DNA from 3 places in the Saccharothrix australiensis genome. Region 2 is predicted to be linked to each of the others. Evidence: riboswitches for the same ligand, from Rfam matches in the RefSeq annotation. Region 2 holds a riboswitch; each other region holds the start of a gene.
The links. A riboswitch is a leader RNA that binds a small molecule or an ion and turns the genes downstream of it on or off. The one in region 2 is predicted to bind glycine.
Positions count from the first base shown of each region.

Region 1 (5,726 bases), 290 kb from region 2:
GCGCGCCCGACGCGATGGTCCGGCTCGCCCGGCTCCTCGCCGCCGGGGGCGACGACGTCGCCGCACAGGGCTGGTTCGAGGCCGTCGCCGCGACGGGCGACGTCGCGGGCGACCACGGCCTCGGCGCCCTCCTCCTCGACCAGGGCACCCCCGACCGGGCCGAACCGCACCTGACCAGGGCCGCCGAGTTCGGCCACCTCGACGCGGCGGTGCTGCTCGGCGACCTCCTCGCCCGCCGGGGCGACGGGGAGCGGGCCCGCCACTGGTACCGGCGGGCCGCCGCCGCGGGCCACGAGGACGCCCGGCGGCGCCTGGCCGGCGCGCCGCCACCGCCACCGCCGCCCGACCGGCACCCGGTGGTCGGCGCGGCGCGGGAGCTGGACATCCCGGCGTTCGAGGTCAGCGGCGTCGGCGCGGTCGACCTGGCCGCCGCGCTGCTGGACCGGCACGCCGACGAGCTGGTGGCGGCCGGCGACCTGGCCGGCGCGCGCGACGTCTACCTGGAGGAAGCCCGCCGCCACCGCGTCCTGCTCGCCGGGCGGGCCGTACCGGTCAGCCCGCGGATGGCGGACGCGCTCACCTTCCACCTCGCCACGGCGCTGACCCGCGCGGGTTCGCTGGCGGGCAGGCTGCGCTCACCGGCCGCGCTGGAGCACACCGCCGAGGGGCTGGCCCTGTTCCGCGGGCTCGGCGACGCGGACCTGCGCGTGCGGTCGTCGCTGGCGCAGTGCCTGCGCATCTACGCGGCGGTGCGGATCGCCCGCGGCGCCGAGTGGGACGAGGCGTGCGCGGCGGCCCGCGAATCCGTCGACCTGCTCACCGCGCTCGCCGACGAGGCCCCCGACGCGTTCACCCGCGAGGCCGACCTCTCCCGGCAGACCCTCGCCCTGTGCCTGGAACACCGCCCGTAGCCGACCGCGCCCGCGTGCTGGGGACGCCACCCGCGGGCGACGTCCCCGGCGCACCGCGAACGGCTCAGCTCCCGAAGGCGGACACCGGCGGGCACGAGCACACCAGGTTCCGGTCGCCCTTGGCGCCGTCGATGCGCCGCACCGGCGGCCAGACCTTCGGCGCGGACGTCCCCGCCGGGAACACCGCGACCTCCCGGCTGTACGGGTGGTCCCACTCGCCGGTCACCGACGCGGCCGTGTGCGGCGCGTTGCGCAGCGGGTTGTCGTCCACCGGCCACTCGCCCGACCCGACCCGGTCGATCTCGCCCTTGATCGCGATCATCGCGTCGATGAACCGGTCGATCTCGGCGAGGTCCTCGCTCTCCGTCGGCTCGACCATCAGCGTGCCCGCCACCGGGAACGACATGGTCGGCGCGTGCAGGCCGTAGTCGGCGAGCCGCTTGGCCACGTCGTCCACGGTCACGCCGGTCGCCTTGGTGATGGCCCGCAGGTCCAGGATGCACTCGTGGGCCACGAACCCGCCCTCGCCGGTGTAGAGGACCGGGAAGTGCTCGTCCAGCCGCCGCGCCACGTAGTTCGCCGCCGCCACCGCCGTCAGCGTCGCCCGGCGCAGGCCGTCGCCGCCCATCATCCGCACGTAGGCCCACGAGATCGGCAGGATCGACGCCGAACCCCACGGCGCGGCGCTGATCGGGCCGACCCCGGTCGCCGGGCCCGCCGACGGCTGGAGCGGGTGGTTGGGCAGGAACGGCGCGAGGTGCGCGCGCACGCCGATCGGGCCGACACCGGGGCCGCCGCCGCCGTGCGGGATGCAGAACGTCTTGTGCAGGTTCAGGTGCGACACGTCCGAGCCGAACTTGCCGTATCGGGCGAGGCCGATCAGCGCGTTGAGGTTCGCGCCGTCCACGTACACCTGGCCGCCCGCGTCGTGCACCAGCCCGCACACCTCGCGCACGGTGTCCTCGTACACGCCGTGCGTCGACGGGTAGGTGATCATGATCGCGGCGAGGTCGTCGCGGTGCGCCCCGACCGTCTCGCGCAGGTGGTCCAGGTCGACGTTGCCCCGGTCGTCGCACTTCACCACGACGACCTTCATGCCCGCCATCACCGCCGACGCGGCGTTCGTGCCGTGCGCGGACGACGGGATCAGGCACACGTCGCGGTGCGCCTCGCCCCGCGACCGGTGGTAGGCGCGGATCGCCAGCAGGCCCGCGAACTCGCCCTGGCTGCCCGCGTTGGGCTGCAACGACACCGCGTCGTACCCGGTGACCTCGGCCAGCCACGCCTCCAGGTCCCGCACCAGCGACAGCAGGCCGGCCGCGTCCTCGGCGGGCGCGAACGGGTGCAGCTCGGCGAACTCCGGCCACGTCACCGGCTCCATCTCGGCCGTGGCGTTGAGCTTCATGGTGCACGAGCCGAGCGGGATCATGCTGCGGTCCAGCGCCACGTCCTTGTCCGACAGCGCCCGCAGGTAGCGCAGCAGGGCCGTCTCGGAGCGGTGCGCGTGGAACACCGGGTGGGTCAGGTAGTCCGAGGTGCGGCGCAGGTCCGCCGGGATGCCGTCGGCCGTGTCGGCGTCCAGCCCGTCGACGTCGGACACCGTCACCCCGAACGCCTTCCACACCGCCGACAGGTCGTCGCGCGTCGTGGTCTCGTCGCACGCGATCGAGACGACGTCCGCGTCCACCTGCCACAGGTTCACGCCCAGGTCGCGGGCGGCGGCCACGACCTCGGCGGCCCGGCCCTCGACCCGTGCCCGCACGGTGTCGAAGAAGTCGCCGTGCACGACCTCGACGCCGCCCTCGCACAGCCCGGCGGCCAGCACGGTCGCCATGCGGTGCGCGCGGGTCGCGATCGCCGCCAGCCCCTCCGGCCCGTGGTACACCGCGTACATCGACGCCATCACCGCGAGCAGCACCTGGGCGGTGCAGATGTTGCTGGTCGCCTTCTCCCGGCGGATGTGCTGCTCACGCGTCTGCAACGCGAGCCGGTAGGCGGGCGAGCCGTCCGCGTCCACCGACACGCCGACGAGCCTGCCCGGCAGCTGCCGCTCCAGCCCCTGCCGCACCGCCATGTACCCGGCGTGCGGCCCGCCGAACCCCATCGGCACGCCGAACCGCTGGCTCGTGCCCACCACGACGTCCGCGCCGATCTCGCCGGGCGGGCGCAGCAGCGTCAACGCCAGCAGGTCCGCCGCGACGACGACCTGCGCGCCGGCCGCGTGGATCTCCTCGACCAGCGCCGCCTGGTCCCGGACCACGCCGGACGCGCCGGGGTAGGACAGCAGGACGCCGAAGAAGTCGCCGCCCAGCCCCAGCCCCTCCAGGCCCTGCGACAGGTCGGCGGTGACCACCTCGATGCCCAGCGGCTCGGCGCGGGTCCCGATCACGGCCAGCGTCTGCGGCAGCGTGTCGACGTCCACCACGAACCGGTTCGACCTGTGCCTGCCCGCCCGGCGGACCAGCGTCATCGCCTCGGCGGCGGCCGTCGACTCGTCCAGCATGGACGCGTTGGCCAGCGGCAGGCCCGTCAGGTCGGCCACCGCGGTCTGGAAGTTCAGCAACGCCTCCAGCCGCCCCTGCGAGATCTCCGGCTGGTACGGCGTGTACGCCGTGTACCAGGCCGGGTTCTCCAGCACGTTGCGGCGGATCACCGGCGGCGTGACGGTGCCGTGGTAGCCCAGGCCGATCATCTGCTTGAGCGGGCGGTTGCGGGACGCCAGCGCGCGCAGCTCGGCCAGCGCCTCGGTCTCGGTGGCCGGCGCGGGCAGGCCCAGCACCAGGTCCCGCTCGCGGATCGACTCCGGCACGGCGCGCTGCGCCAACTCCTCCAACGACCCGACGCCGATGACGTCGAGGATCCGCGCCAACTCGGCGGGTCGGGGACCGACGTGGCGGTCGGCGAACGGCGTGCCGTGCTCAAGAGCAGCGAGGGGGATGCGGTCCTGCGTCATTGATACGCCTCCGGGGCCGGGCCGTTTCCTTCTGCGGAAACACTGGTGCCGTTGCCCTCCCCCTCTGTCTTCCGCCCGAACCGGGCGCCTGAGAGCTTCACCCGGCGTGCGGGCTTGCACCGTCGGCGGGGTCGGTGGCCCGACCCGCTTTCCAGAGGCGTCTCACCCGCGCGGTCCTTGCGCCTGAGAGGTTCCGGGGAGGATTTGCTCCTTCGGCGCCGAGACGGACTCGGACTCTCCCGCACGGGATAAAGCGACTACCCGCGAATGGTACCCGGCGGGCCGGACCGCGAAGCCGCGGAGGCGACGCGGATCTCAGGCGGGCGCGTCACCCGATGGCCCTGGTGCGCCGCCGCCGCGACAGCTCGTCGTTGGGCGCCTCGTCGACCTCCAGGCCGTCCGCGCGCTCGGCGGGGAACTCGTGGATCGTGCCGCTGATCTCCCGCATGGCGCCGCTGACCGCGATCCCGAACACCCCCTGCCCGCCCTGCAACAGGTCGACGACCTCCTCCGGCGAGGTGCACTCGTAGACCGTCGTGCCGTCGCTGAACAACGTGATGCGCGCCAGGTCCTGCACCCCGCGCCGCCGCAGGTGGTCGACGGCGACCCGGATGTTCTGCAACGAGACCCCGGTGTCCAGCAACCGCTTGACGACCTTCAGGACGAGGATGTCCTTGAACGAGTACAGCCGCTGGCTGCCGGACCCGTGCGCGCTCCTTATGGTCGGGTTGACCAGTCCGGTGCGGGCCCAGTAGTCGAGCTGGCGGTAGGTGATGCCGGCGATCTGGCACGCGGCGGGCCCCCGGTAGCCGACGAGTTCGTCCGGCAGCGAGGAGTCCGGGAACAGCTCACCCTGTTCGCCGGTCCCGGCCCGGATGGGCGCTTCCTCGACCACGCCTGCCTCCCCTCGGTCCGGCTGCACAGCCGGCGACCAACGTGAAGCCGCCAGCGGTGCTCGAATCACACCGTGGCAATTCACCTGAGTTCGACGGTAAGACCGCCTAGGGGGCAGGTCAACGCGACGCGCTGAGCGTGTCGCACCTCAACCTCAACCTGAGGTTGAGAGAGTCGGCCGATGTAAGCCATTCGGGTGACGTTTAGTGATCGTTTAGCGCAACACCACTGACGTTGTGTAATCCAGAGGTGTGACACCGGGGGGTGGCACGCGGGGCTGATCCACAACGCACCGCACACGCCACGGGGGGCCGCTCCACTTCGCGGATGGACCGGCACCCCGTGGTCCCCGCTCCGTCACCCACCCACACCACTGCCGCGCCAGGCGCCCCGCCGGCAACACGCCCTCGGCGCGCCGCGCGCCGCCCGCGCAGACCTCCGGCTCCGTGTTCTCCCCGTATGGCCTGCCCGTCCGGCGAGGACGCTTTTACGCTTCGACACCCTGCCGCACCGAACCCTCACCGGGCCGCGATACCGACCTCACGCGGCCGAGCCCGGCAGCCCCGGCCTCACGTGTCCGCGCCGCGGAAGTCCTCCGGCGACACCGAGTCGAGGAACTCGCGGAACTTCTCGACCTCGTCCTCCTGCTCGTCCGGGATGATCAGGCCGGCTTCCGCCAGCACGGCTTCCTCGGCGTGGATCGGCACCCCGATCCGCAGGGCCAGCGCGACCGAGTCGCTGGGCCTGGCCGACACCCGGACGTCACCGTCGAACACGAGCTCGGCGAAGTAGGTGCCCTCCTGGAGGTCCGTGATCCGGACCTGCTCCAGCTGCCGCCCCAACGCCCCGATCACGTCCTTGAGCAGGTCGTGGGTCAACGGCCGCGCGGGCCGGACGCCTTGTTGCTCCAGGGCGATGGCGGTGGCCTCGACCGACCCGATCCAGATCGGCAGGTAGCGCTCCCCCTC
Region 1 covers NZ_RBXO01000001.1:6,183,778-6,189,503, forward strand. Annotated here, with positions in the region: gene C8E97_RS26090 (hypothetical protein) at 1-911, shown strand, start outside; gene gcvP (aminomethyl-transferring glycine dehydrogenase) at 976-3,864, opposite strand; glycine riboswitch at 4,026-4,116, opposite strand; gene C8E97_RS26100 (MerR family transcriptional regulator) at 4,193-4,759, opposite strand; gene C8E97_RS26105 (bifunctional nuclease family protein) at 5,328-5,726, opposite strand, start outside.
Region 1: another riboswitch for glycine. It lies ahead of gcvP (aminomethyl-transferring glycine dehydrogenase); the one in region 2 lies ahead of gcvT (glycine cleavage system aminomethyltransferase GcvT).

Region 2 (5,726 bases):
ACCAGCCCGCGACGATCAGCTTCGGCCGGTGCTCGGCGGCCAGCCGCTCCACCTCGGCCATGTCCACCCGACCGTCCACATCGGACACGTGGTACGGCACCACGTCGTACAGCTTGCCCGAGAAGTTGATCCGCATGCCGTGCGTGAGGTGCCCGCCGTGCGCCAGGTCCAGCCCGAGGATGGTGTCGCCGGGCTTGAGCAGGGCGAACATGGCGCACGCGTTGGCCTGCGCGCCCGAGTGCGGCTGCACGTTCGCGAACGCCGCCCCGAACAGCTCCTTCACCCGCGAGATCGCCAGTCGCTCGATGACGTCGACGTGCTCGCACCCGCCGTAGTAGCGCCGGCCGGGGTAGCCCTCGGCGTACTTGTTGGTCAGCACCGAGCCCTGCGCCTGGAGCACCGACACCGGGGTGAAGTTCTCGGAGGCGATCATCTCCAGGGTGCCCTGCTGCCGGCCGAGCTCGGCGGCGACGGCCTCGGCGACCTCCGGGTCGAACTCCGCGAGGGAGGTGTTGAAGTGCTCGGACATGTGGTCTCCCTACGAGTTGCGCTTGTAGAACGGCAGCGCGACGACTTCCACGGGCTCCTGCCTGCCCCGGATGTCGACGGCCAGCTCGGTGCCGGGCTCGGCGTGCGCGGGCGGCACGTAGGCCAGGGCCACGGAGTAGCCCAGCGTCGGCGACAGCGCGCCGCTGGTCACCTCCCCGATGACCGCGCCCGCCGCGTCCAGCACCGCGTAGCCGTGCCGGGGCGCGCGGCGGGACGTCGTCTTCAGGCCGACCAGGCGGGCGTCCACGCCCTGCTCCGCGACCGCCGCCAGGGCGTCCCGGCCGACGAAGTCCTCGGGCTTGTCCAGCTTCACGACCCGGCCCAGGTTCGCGTGGTACGGGGTGCGCGCGGCGGTCAGCTCGTTGCCGTACAGCGGCATCCCGGCCTCCAGGCGCAGCGTGTCGCGGCAGCCGAGGCCGGCGGGCTTGAGGTCGTGCGGCGCGCCCGCGGCCAGCAGCGCGCCCCACACGTGCGGCGCGTCGGCGGGCGCGAGGAACAGCTCGAACCCGTCCTCGCCGGTGTAGCCGGTGCGGGCGAGCAGCGCGGGCCTGCCCGCCACCTCGGTCGGGTAGGACGCGTAGTACTTCACCGCCGCGAGGTCGGTGCCGGTCAGGCCGGCCAGGATCGCGGTCGCCTTCGGGCCCTGCACGGCCAGCAGCGCGTAGTCGGCGGAGCGGTCCTCGACCGCGGCGTCGTAGCCCTTCGCCCGCGCGACCAGCTCCTCGTGCACCGCCGCCGCGTTCGACGCGTTCGCGACGACCAGGTACTCCTGCTCGCCGGTGCGGTAGACGATCAGGTCGTCGAGCACGCCGCCGTCGGCCGCGCAGATCATGGTGTAGCGGGCGCGGCCGACGCCGATCGCGGACGCGTGGCCGACCAGCGCGTGGTCCAGCGCGCGGCCCGCCTCCGGCCCGGTGAGCACGATCTCGCCCATGTGGGTCAGGTCGAACAGGCCCGCCGAGGTGCGCACGGCGTGGTGCTCGGCGAGTTCGCTGTCGTAGCGCAGCGGCATCCGCCAGCCCGCGAAGTCGGTGAACTGGGCGCCCAGCGCCTCGTGCTCGGCGTGCAGCGGCGTCCGGCGGGTTTCCACGGGGTCCTCCCTGGTGGCGGGCACGGCAGTGACGCCGACCTGGTCGGTCGGCCTGCCGCTACGAAGGATGACACGGTCCATCGGGAGACTCCTCGCCTGAGTGAGCCTCCCCCTCTGTCATGGGCCTGAGAGCTTCGCCGCGGTAGCGCGGCTTGCACCGTGGGCGAGGCGTGCTGCCTGCTTTCCAGAGTTGCCTTCGTCGGGCGGTAGCTGTGCCTGAGAGATTCCGGGGAGGAGTTGCTCCTTCGGCGCCCCTGGTGGGGACTCTCCCGCGCGACATCGACGGCCGTGTTCAGTTGGTACCGCCAGACGCTAGGCGGGCCCGGCGGGCGCGGTCAACCGGGAGCCGGTCACAGGGCGCGTTCCGCCCGGACGCTCTCGACGACCTTGCGCTCGGCGTAGAACGACACGAACGGGATGGTGCCCGCCAGCAGCACCAGCGCGGTGCCCTTGAGCGACCAGCGCGCCTTGAGCGCCAGGTCGACGGTGAGGACCAGGTAGATGGCGTAGAGGAACCCGTGGACGGGGCCGACGACCGCCATCATGCCGGGGTTGTCGCCGAGGTACTTGACGAACATGGCGACCACGAGCCCGAGCAGGCCGACACCGACCACGTAAGCCATGAACCGGAACCGGCCCAACGCACCGCTCATCGCCCTACCGACCTGCCTTCGCTCACCGCTGGTCCCGCGCGTGGAGTTCCCGGAGGTAGCGGTTGTACGCCGCCAGCTCGTCGTCCTCGTCGTCGTGCGCGGGTGTCCTGACGGCGTCCACGGTAACCACCCGCTCGGTGATCACCCGTTCCGGGGCGGCCGGCGCGGGTCCGGGCGCGGCGTCGCCCGCGTCGCGGCGGGCGGCGAGCCTGCGCATCCGCCACACCATGAACGCGGGGAACAGGCCGAACAGCGGCCACTGGAAGACGTACCCGAGGTTCTGCCACGTGCCGCCCGCCTCGGAGAACCGCTCCCACTGCCAGTAGGCCAGGCCGCAGCACACGACGAGCGACAGCAGGCACACGACCGCGATGGCCAGCGGTGTCCCGAGGCGGCGCGCGGTGGTGCGGGCCTCGACGTCACCGGCCTCGACGTCACCGGCCTCGACGTCACCGGCCTCGACGTCACCGGCCTCGACGTCACCGGTCCCGACGTCGCCGCCGCGGGCCGCGCTGGTGTGCGCCGCGAGGGTCTCGGCGACACCGGTCCCGGCGACACCGGTGCGGGTGGCGCGGGTCCCGGTGGCGCGGGTGTCGCCTGCGCGGGCGTCGGCCGCGCGGTCCGGCCTGGGCGCGTGCTCACCGCCGGCGGGGTCCCGGCCTGCCGGCGGGGCCTCGCGCGGGAGTGGTGGGGTGGACACGGCTCCCAGCGTACTTCGTGGCGCGCCGGGTGGCCGTCACCCGTCGGAAGGGGCTCCCGGCACAGGAGCCCGCCCTCCCGGTCTGGTGCTGGTCCTGCCCACGTCTCCGTGCGCACGTCGCGCCGCGAGCGGCGCGACGCCCGGACCTAGGCGACGCCGTCCCGGCGCTGCCGCTGCAACCTGGCCACGCACCAGGCCGCCGCACTGCCCCGACGCAGGTGCTGGAGCACCGTCATCGGCCCGAGCCGACGTCCCAGGTCGGCGGGCGTGAGCCCGGCCGCCCGGTAGTCGAGAGCGCGCTGGTCGAGCGGGCTGATGCCCGCGTCCCACCACAGCTCCGCCTCGGACAGGTCGCCCACCAGCTGCCAGTAGCTGGCGGCCGCCGCGAGCAGCACCTCGGGCACCTCGGGCGCCCGCTTCCGCATCGCCGCCACGTACGCCGGGTCAGCGGATTCGACCCGAACCAGTCCGCGCGACCCGCCGTTCGCCCGCTGCGAGGGGATGCCCGGCGCGGGCGGCGGGGCCTCGGCCAGCCACTCGTCCTTGATCCGGTTCACCTCTTGCAGCTCGGCGTCGTCCGAGCGCTCAGCCGCCCACTGCCGCAGCAGCTCGTCGACTCCGGAGTCCTCGACCATTCTGCCTCCTCGTCGGTCGAAGATCAGCCAATGCAGCGCACCGTATTAGCGGGTACCGACAACCGCTAGACCCCGGATTGTCAAAAACCCTGTTACCAGCGCGTTATAGCCCTCTTTCCACCCGGACGGTCCAACGCGGACGGCCGATCGTCACCGATGGTGACCGGGTCGGCGGGGCCGCGCGGCGCGCTAGCCGAAGAGGCTCCGGACGAACGTGATGATCGCCTCCGCGCCCTGGCGGAGCCAGCCGATGGCGGTCTTGACCGCGTCCGCGGACTGGTCGGGCTGGGTGATCAGGAGGAACAGCAGCAGCGCGACGACCGCCAGCGTCACCACCTTCTTGACGTTCACGAGTCCCTCTCCGTCCGTTCACAGGTGCCCGGCCGGCGGGCGTCGTGCCCACCGCGTCACGTGCCATGCTCCCTCATTCACCCGGACGATGACGGCAGGACGCGCCCTGATCCCACGGTCGGGCGGTGCGGCGAGCGCTGCGCCACGCACGGCCGGCGCGCTCAGTCACCCGAACGGACGATCAAGGACTCGGGGGCCCCGGCCGATGTCCAAGGTACGGGCCACTCGCCCACTCCCCCTCGCACGAGCACCGAGGTTCCGCCACATCGTCCGACTTCTCCGCACCTCGCGCCGGTCACCCACATGCGCCCGACCCACGCACCGAGCGTCATCGGGTCGACACCGGCCGTCCCCTTTATTCACCGCGCGCCCCCGGCGATTTAACGCGGCCATTTTCCGGTCACCTCGCCGTCACCCGGACAACGCGGGCGCGGCACGGCCACCGCGCCCCCGACCCCTGCCCCGACCACGCCGGCGCGGCGCGCTCACCCGACGACGCTCCCCCGACGACGCTCACCCCACCACGCTCACCCCACGACGCTCACCCCACGACGCCCGCGCGGCGCAGCTCCTCGACCTCCGGCCCGGCGAGCCCCAGCTCCGCCAGCACCTCGGCCGTGTGCTGCCCGACCGACGGCGGCGCGGTGGGCGTCCCGGCCGGGGTGCGGTCGAACCGCGGCGCGGGCGCGGGCTGCGTCACGCCCCCGACCTCGACGAACGTGCCGCGCGCCGCGTTGTGCGCGTGACCGGCGGCCTCCTCGGGCGTCAGCACCGGCGCCAGGCACGCGTCCGTGCCCTCCGCCAGCGCCGCCCACTCGTCCCTCGTCCGGGTGGCCACGGCCGCGGCGATCCGGCGGCGCAGCTCGGGCCACCCCGCCGGGTCGCGCCGGTCCGGCAGGTCCGGGCCGGCCAGCCCCAGCACGGCCAGCAGCTCCGCGTAGAACCCGTCCTCCAGCGCCCCGACGGCCACGTACCGGCCGTCCGCCGCCTCGTACACGTCGTAGAACGGCGCGCCGCCGTCGAGCAGGTTCGCGCCACGCCCGCCCGGCCACGCCCCGGCGGCCTTCATGCCGTGCAGGAACGTCGTCAGCAGCGCCGCGCCGTCCACCATGCCCGCGTCCACCACCTGGCCGCGCCCGGACCGCTCCCGCTCATACAGGGCCGCGAGCACGCCCACCGCGAGCAGCAGCCCGCCGCCGCCGAAGTCGCCCACGAGGTTGAGCGGCACGGTGGGCGGCGCGCCCGCGCGGCCGATCGGCTCCAGCGCGCCCGCCACGGCGACGTAGTCGATGTCGTGCCCGGCGCGGCCGGCCAGCGGCCCGTCCTGGCCCCAGCCGGTCATCCGGCCGTAGACCAGGCGCGGGTTGCGGGCCAGGCACCGCGCGGGCCCGACGCCCAGCCGTTCCACCACGCCCGGCCGGAAGCCCTCCACCAGCACGTCGGACCGCTCGACCAGGCGCAGCAGCAGGTCCGCGCCCTCCGGTCGCCGCAGGTCGAGCCCGATCGAGCGCCGGCCGCGCCCCAGCACGTCGCCGGGCACGGCCGCGCCGCCCGACACCCGGTCGACGCGGACCACCGACGCGCCGAGGTCGGCCAGCACCATGCAGCCGAACGGCGCGGGCGCGAGGCCCGCCAGCTCGACCACGCGCAGCCCCGCCAGCGGCCCGCCCACTAGAGCGACCTCGCGATGATTTCCTTCATGATCTCGTTCGTCCCGCCGTAGATCTTCTGCACGCGCGCGTCCGCCC
Region 2 covers NZ_RBXO01000001.1:6,468,864-6,474,589, forward strand. Annotated here, with positions in the region: gene glyA (serine hydroxymethyltransferase) at 1-529, opposite strand, end outside; gene gcvT (glycine cleavage system aminomethyltransferase GcvT) at 539-1,639, opposite strand; glycine riboswitch at 1,747-1,832, opposite strand; glycine riboswitch at 1,834-1,921, opposite strand; gene C8E97_RS27300 (DUF3817 domain-containing protein) at 1,990-2,292, opposite strand; gene C8E97_RS27305 (hypothetical protein) at 2,315-2,671, opposite strand; gene C8E97_RS27310 (helix-turn-helix transcriptional regulator) at 3,139-3,627, opposite strand; gene C8E97_RS34955 (hypothetical protein) at 3,817-3,978, opposite strand; gene C8E97_RS27315 (CaiB/BaiF CoA transferase family protein) at 4,520-5,650, opposite strand; gene C8E97_RS27320 (acyl-CoA dehydrogenase family protein) at 5,650-5,726, opposite strand, start outside.

Region 3 (5,726 bases), 710 kb from region 2:
TTTCGAGGCCACCGGCGGCAGCTCGGTGGTCGTCTCCGCGTCGCGCGCGCGGGAGAACGGGCTGCGCAGCGGACGCCGCCGCTCGCGGTGCGGCAGCCCTTCGCCGATGAGGTGCTGGTGCGCCATCGTCCACACCTGGCAGGGCCACTTCTTGTGCCGCAGCACGCCGGGGCAGGCGCCGCAGCGGCCGTCGGGGTCGGGCTGGTGCACGGTGAGCAGCAGCCGCCAGCCGTCGGCGAGCCGGTTGATCTCCGCGCGGGCCAGCGGCACCAGCGCCTCGGCCGCGCCCCGTTCGGCCACCTCCTCCAGTTGGGTGAGCCGGTGCAGCACCGCGGCGCGCAGGGTCTCGTCCACGTCACATCCTGTCGGCGGCTTGGTCCAGCAGGCGGTGCAGCCTGCGGGTCTGCGTGACGGACATCACAGCCGACTCGCCGGGTGGCGAGACCAGCAGCACCCGGTCCTCCTCGACCAGCACCGTCATCGACCGGTCCCGCCCGAACGGGTCGTGACAGTCGATCCACCCCTGCGGTTCAGCCATGTGCGCTCCGATCGGAGGGTCGCGGCGGCGCGTGGGCAACGCCACGCGGTGTGGGCGGACCCGCGGCGCCGTGGTGTCCGTCCGCCTTGTCCATCGGCCGACCGGGGGTCGTGACTTACCCGTTACGCGACGAATTCACTCGTTTGCTTGAGGCGGGACACGCACGGTGGTCCGCAAGGTGGAGAAATGTGAGTCAGATGGGCGGGGCGGCTGGGCACGGCACCCCGTTCCCGGCTAGGATTGGCGGTGCGGCCCGCTCCCAGTGACCCCCAGGCTGGTTGAGCGGGCCGCCTTTCTGCGTCCGGGGCCTGGTCCCGACCTGCTCCGCACCGGTCCCACCCGGTCCGAAGTGGCCGGCGGACCGGCGTCGGCCCGGCCCGGACGTGCGCGAAGGGGCGCCCACCGTGGTGGACGCCCCTCCCGAGGTCCGATCTCAGAGGTCGATCGGGGTGTGCGCGAGGCCGTGCGCCTCCGCGACCGGCTGGTTGGTCAGCAGGCCGTCGTGGACGTTCAGGCCCAGCGCGAGCGACTTGTCCGCGCGCAGCGCCGCCTCCCAGCCCTTGTCGGCCAGCGCCACGGCGTAGGGCAGGGTCACGTTCGTCAACGCGTAGGTGGACGTGCGCGGCACCGCGCCCGGCATGTTCGCGACGCAGTAGAAGACCGACTCGTGCACCTGGTAGGTCGGGTCGGCGTGCGTGGTCGGTCGGGAGTCGGCGAAGCAGCCGCCCTGGTCGATCGCGATGTCCACCAGCACCGAACCGGGCTTCATCCGCGCCACCAGCTCGTTGCTGACCAGCTTGGGCGCCTTCGCGCCGGGCACCAGCACCGCGCCGATGACCAGGTCGGCCTCGCGCACGGCCTGCTCGACCGAGAAGCGGTTGGACGTGACGGTGCGCAGCTGCCCCCGGTAGAGGGCGTCGATGTGGCGCAGCCGGTCGACGTTGGTGTCCAGGATCTCGACGTCCGCGCCCAGGCCGGCGGCGATGGTGGCCGCGTTCAGGCCCGCGACGCCGCCGCCGATCACGACCACCCGCGCCGGGTGCACGCCGGGCACGCCGCCGGGCAGCACGCCCCGGCCGCCGGACGGCTTCATCAGCGAGAACGCGCCGACCTGGGGCGCGAGCCTGCCCGCGACCTCGGACATCGGGGCCAGCAGCGGCAGCGCGCCGCTCGGCGCCTGCACGGTCTCGTAGGCGATCGCGGTGGTGCCCGAGTCGAGCAGCGCCTGCGTCAACGGCTGGTCGGCGGCCAGGTGCAGGTAGGTGAACAGGGTCTGGCCCTTGCGCAGCAGCGGGTACTCGCGCGCGATCGGCTCCTTGACCTTGAGCACCAGGTCGCCCTCGCCCCACACCTCCTCGGCGGTGGCCAGGACCTTCGCGCCGGCGGCCAGGTACTCGTCGTCGGTGATGGCCGACCCGAGACCCGCGCCCGCCTCGACGTACACGTCGTGGCCGCGCTGGGTCAGCTCGTGGGCGCCCGCCGGGGTCAGCGCGACGCGGTATTCGTGGTTCTTGATCTCGCGAGGTACTGAGATCCGCACGGTGGGGCTCCTTCAGCCGTTGTTACGCCCAAAGGTCCGGTACCGCCATCCGGCTGTCATCGTGCGGGCGGTACGAACCGCCACCCGCGCGGTTGTGCCGCCGGCACAACCGGTGCTGCCCGAACGGACAACCGGGCCCCACCCGAACGGACAACCGGACCTGTCCGCGGCGACCGTCCGGGCGCGCGTTGACACCCGTCGTGCCGGGGACTTAGCGTGCTCGCGTTCGCCCAACTCAACATCGGCCGCGGTGCCCCGTGCGGCACCGGAACCCGGGCGGGAGAGCCTCCAGCGTCGTTGGAGCGCCGAAGGAGCAAGCACCCCGCACACTCTCAGGCAACGAGAACCGCTCGGGCGAGGCGACTCTGGAAAGCGTGCTCGCGCGCACCCACGGTGCAAGCCGGACCGATCGACGGCACGACCGTCGTGACGCCGGCGAAGCTCTCAGGTCCCAGGACAGAGAGGGGGACCTGGACCGCGTGGACCGAGGAGCTGACGACGTGAACCTTCCGGACAACCTGCTGTACACCCCCGAGCACGAGTGGGTCGACTGGGCGCCGGGTACCCAGGACCCCGTGGCGATCGGCATCACGTCCTACGCGGCGGAATCCCTCGGCGACATCGTCTTCGTGCAGCTGCCCGCCGTCGGCGACCGCGTGAAGTCCGGCGACGTGTGCGGCGAGCTGGAGTCGACCAAGTCGGTGAGCGACCTGTACGCGCCGGTCAGCGGCGAGGTCGTGGAGGTCAACACGGCCGCCGTCGACGACCCGTCGCTGATCAACAACGACCCGTACGGCGGTGGCTGGCTGTTCAAGGTCGCCGTGGAGGACGCCTCCGGCCTGCTGACCGCCGCGAAGTACGCGGAACTGACCGGGGACTGAGCGCCGTGGCCATCAGCGTCTTCGACCTGTTCTCCGTCGGCATCGGGCCGTCCAGCTCGCACACGGTCGGCCCGATGCGCGCGGCGACGATGTTCGTGGCGCGGTTGGGCCATCGCGTGCGGGAGGTCGACCGGGTGCACGTCCAGCTGTTCGGCTCGCTGGGCGCGACGGGCCACGGGCACGGCAGCCCCAAGGCCGTGCTGCTGGGCCTGGAGGGGCACCGGCCGGAGGACGTCGACCCGGCGGTCGCCGACACGCGCGTGGCCGAGATCCGCGCGACGAGCCGGCTGCTGCTGGGCGGCGTGCGGGAGATCCCGTTCACCGAGGACACCGACCTGGTGATGCACCGCCGCAAGTCGCTCCCGCTGCACCCCAACGGCATGAGCTTCGCCGCCTACCGGGGCGACGAGGTGGTCGACGAGGCCGTGTACTACTCGGTCGGCGGCGGGTTCGTGGTGGACGAGACGGCGACCGGCGCGGACCGGATCAAAGCGGACGAGACCAGGGTCGCGCACCCGTTCAAGACCGGTGACGAGCTGCTGGCGCGCACCCGCGAGACCGGGCTGTCCATCAGCGAGGTCATGCTGGCCAACGAGACGTCGTGGCGGTCCGAGGCGGAGGTGCGGTCCGGGCTGCTGCACATCTGGGCGGTGATGCAGGAGTGCGTCGACCGCGGCTGCTCGCAGACCGGTGTGCTGCCGGGCGGTCTGAAGGTGCGGCGGCGGGCGGCCGAGATGCGGCAGCGGCTGGCGTCCGAGCACTACGCCACCGACCCGCTGCGCGTCATGGACTGGGTGACGCTGTTCGCGCTGGCGGTCAACGAGGAGAACGCCGCGGGCGGCCGGGTCGTGACCGCGCCGACGAACGGCGCGGCCGGCATCGTCCCGGCGGTGCTGCACTACTACACCCGGTTCGTGCCGGGCGCGTCGGACGAGGGCGTGGTGCGGTTCCTGCTGACCGCGGGCGCGGTCGGCGTGCTGTTCAAGGAGAACGCGTCGATCTCCGGCGCGGAGGTCGGGTGCCAGGGCGAGGTGGGTTCGGCGTGCTCGATGGCGGCCGGCGGCCTGGCCGAGGTGCTGGGCGGCTCGCCGGAACAGGTCGAGAACGCCGCCGAGATCGCGATGGAGCACAACCTCGGGCTGACGTGCGACCCGATCGGCGGGCTCGTGCAGATCCCGTGCATCGAGCGGAACGCGCTGGCGTCGATCAAGGCCATCACCGCGGCCCGGATGGCGCTGCGCGGTGACGGCTCCCACTTCGTGTCCCTGGACAAGGTCATCAAGACCATGCGGGAGACCGGCAAGGACATGAAGGTCAAGTACAAGGAGACGGCACGCGGCGGTCTTGCGGTGAACGTGATCGAGTGCTGAGGGGGAGTGGCGAGGGAGTAGGGGGAGGGGCAAGGCAGTAGGGGTGAGGCGGGGGCGGTGAGACAGTGACTAGAGCTGTGTTTGATTTGCCTCGGCTTCGCCTCGGCGGCTCGGCCGCCCTGTGGTCGGGCCGTCGCGCCTGATTTCCCGCCGATCCAAAAGCGTGATCGGCGGGAAATGAGGCGCGACAACCCGACGGCGGCCTCGCGCGGTGCGGGAGCGAGTCGGGGGTGAGTGCGGCGACTTGGTCTGAGGTGCGGGAGTGGTTGGGCTAAGCCCTGCGGTACACCGAGACGTCGTCGCGCCACACGCCCTCGACGTCGGGTGCGGACTGGACGATCGTCATCTCGTCGGGTGAGCCGAGGATGCGCCAGGCCCTGGCTGCCTCGTTCTCCCCGTCGAACAGGACGGTGCACAGCGCGTTCGGCTCGACGATCGTCCGGACGCGGTCGTACGTGCCCTCCAGCGCGGTGTCGCCGGTGAGGCTCAGCCGGTACTCGATGTGGATCGGCTCGTCGGTGCCGCCGACGCCGTCGATCACGGCCACCAGCTCGTCACCGTCGAGCCGCAGCTCGTAGTGCCCCTCCTTGGGCGGCACCCCGCCGGAGTAGGCGGTACGGGCAGGGTCGAGCACCCACCGGCCGAGGAACGGCTCCAAGTCTTCAAGCATGACCACACCCTGCCGCGCTCCGGGACCTCGCACAACCGCCTCCCAGCCGCCTCTCCACCCGCGCCCTCCGCCCCCCGCAAGACCAGTCGCGGCCCTCACCCCCTACCTGTTCCCGCGCCGCGAGGCCGCGTCGGGTTGTCGCGCCTCATTTCCCGCCGATCACGCTCTTCGATCGGCGGGAAATCAGGCGCGACGGCCCGACAAAATGGCGGCCGAGCCGCCGCGACGAAGTCGCGGCAATCCAACACAGCGGCAAATTCAACACAGCACCCGCTCGATCGCCTCGATGACGGCCTCGTCCTCCGGGTCCGTAGTCGGCCGGAAGCGGGCCACCACCTCGCCGTCCCCGGACACCAGGAACTTCTCGAAGTTCCACTTCACGTCGCCCGCCTCGCCGTCGGCGTCCGGGTGCGCGGTCAGCTCGGCGTACAGCGGGTGGCGGCCGGGGCCGTTGACCTCGATCTTCTCGAACATCGGGAACGTCACGCCGTAGGTCGTGGAGCAGAAGGTCGCGATCTCCTCCGCGGTGCCGGGCTCCTGGCCGGCGAACTGGTTGCAGGGGAAGCCGACCACCGAGAAACCCGCCGCGCCGAAGCGCTCCTGGAGCCGCTCCAGGCCGGCGTACTGCGGCGTGAGGCCGCACCGGGACGCCACGTTGACCACCAGCAAAGCCTTACCGCGCAACGGTCCCAGGCTGCTCGGCGCGCCGGCCAGGGTGCGGACGGCG
Region 3 covers NZ_RBXO01000001.1:7,182,005-7,187,730, reverse strand. Annotated here, with positions in the region: gene C8E97_RS30550 (hypothetical protein) at 1-354, opposite strand, end outside; gene C8E97_RS30545 (hypothetical protein) at 356-538, opposite strand; gene ald (alanine dehydrogenase) at 972-2,078, opposite strand; glycine riboswitch at 2,346-2,437, shown strand; gene gcvH (glycine cleavage system protein GcvH) at 2,579-2,959, shown strand; gene C8E97_RS30530 (L-serine ammonia-lyase) at 2,965-4,329, shown strand; gene C8E97_RS30525 (hypothetical protein) at 4,601-4,999, opposite strand; gene C8E97_RS30520 (glutathione peroxidase) at 5,258-5,726, opposite strand, start outside.
Region 3: another riboswitch for glycine. It lies ahead of gcvH (glycine cleavage system protein GcvH); the one in region 2 lies ahead of gcvT (glycine cleavage system aminomethyltransferase GcvT).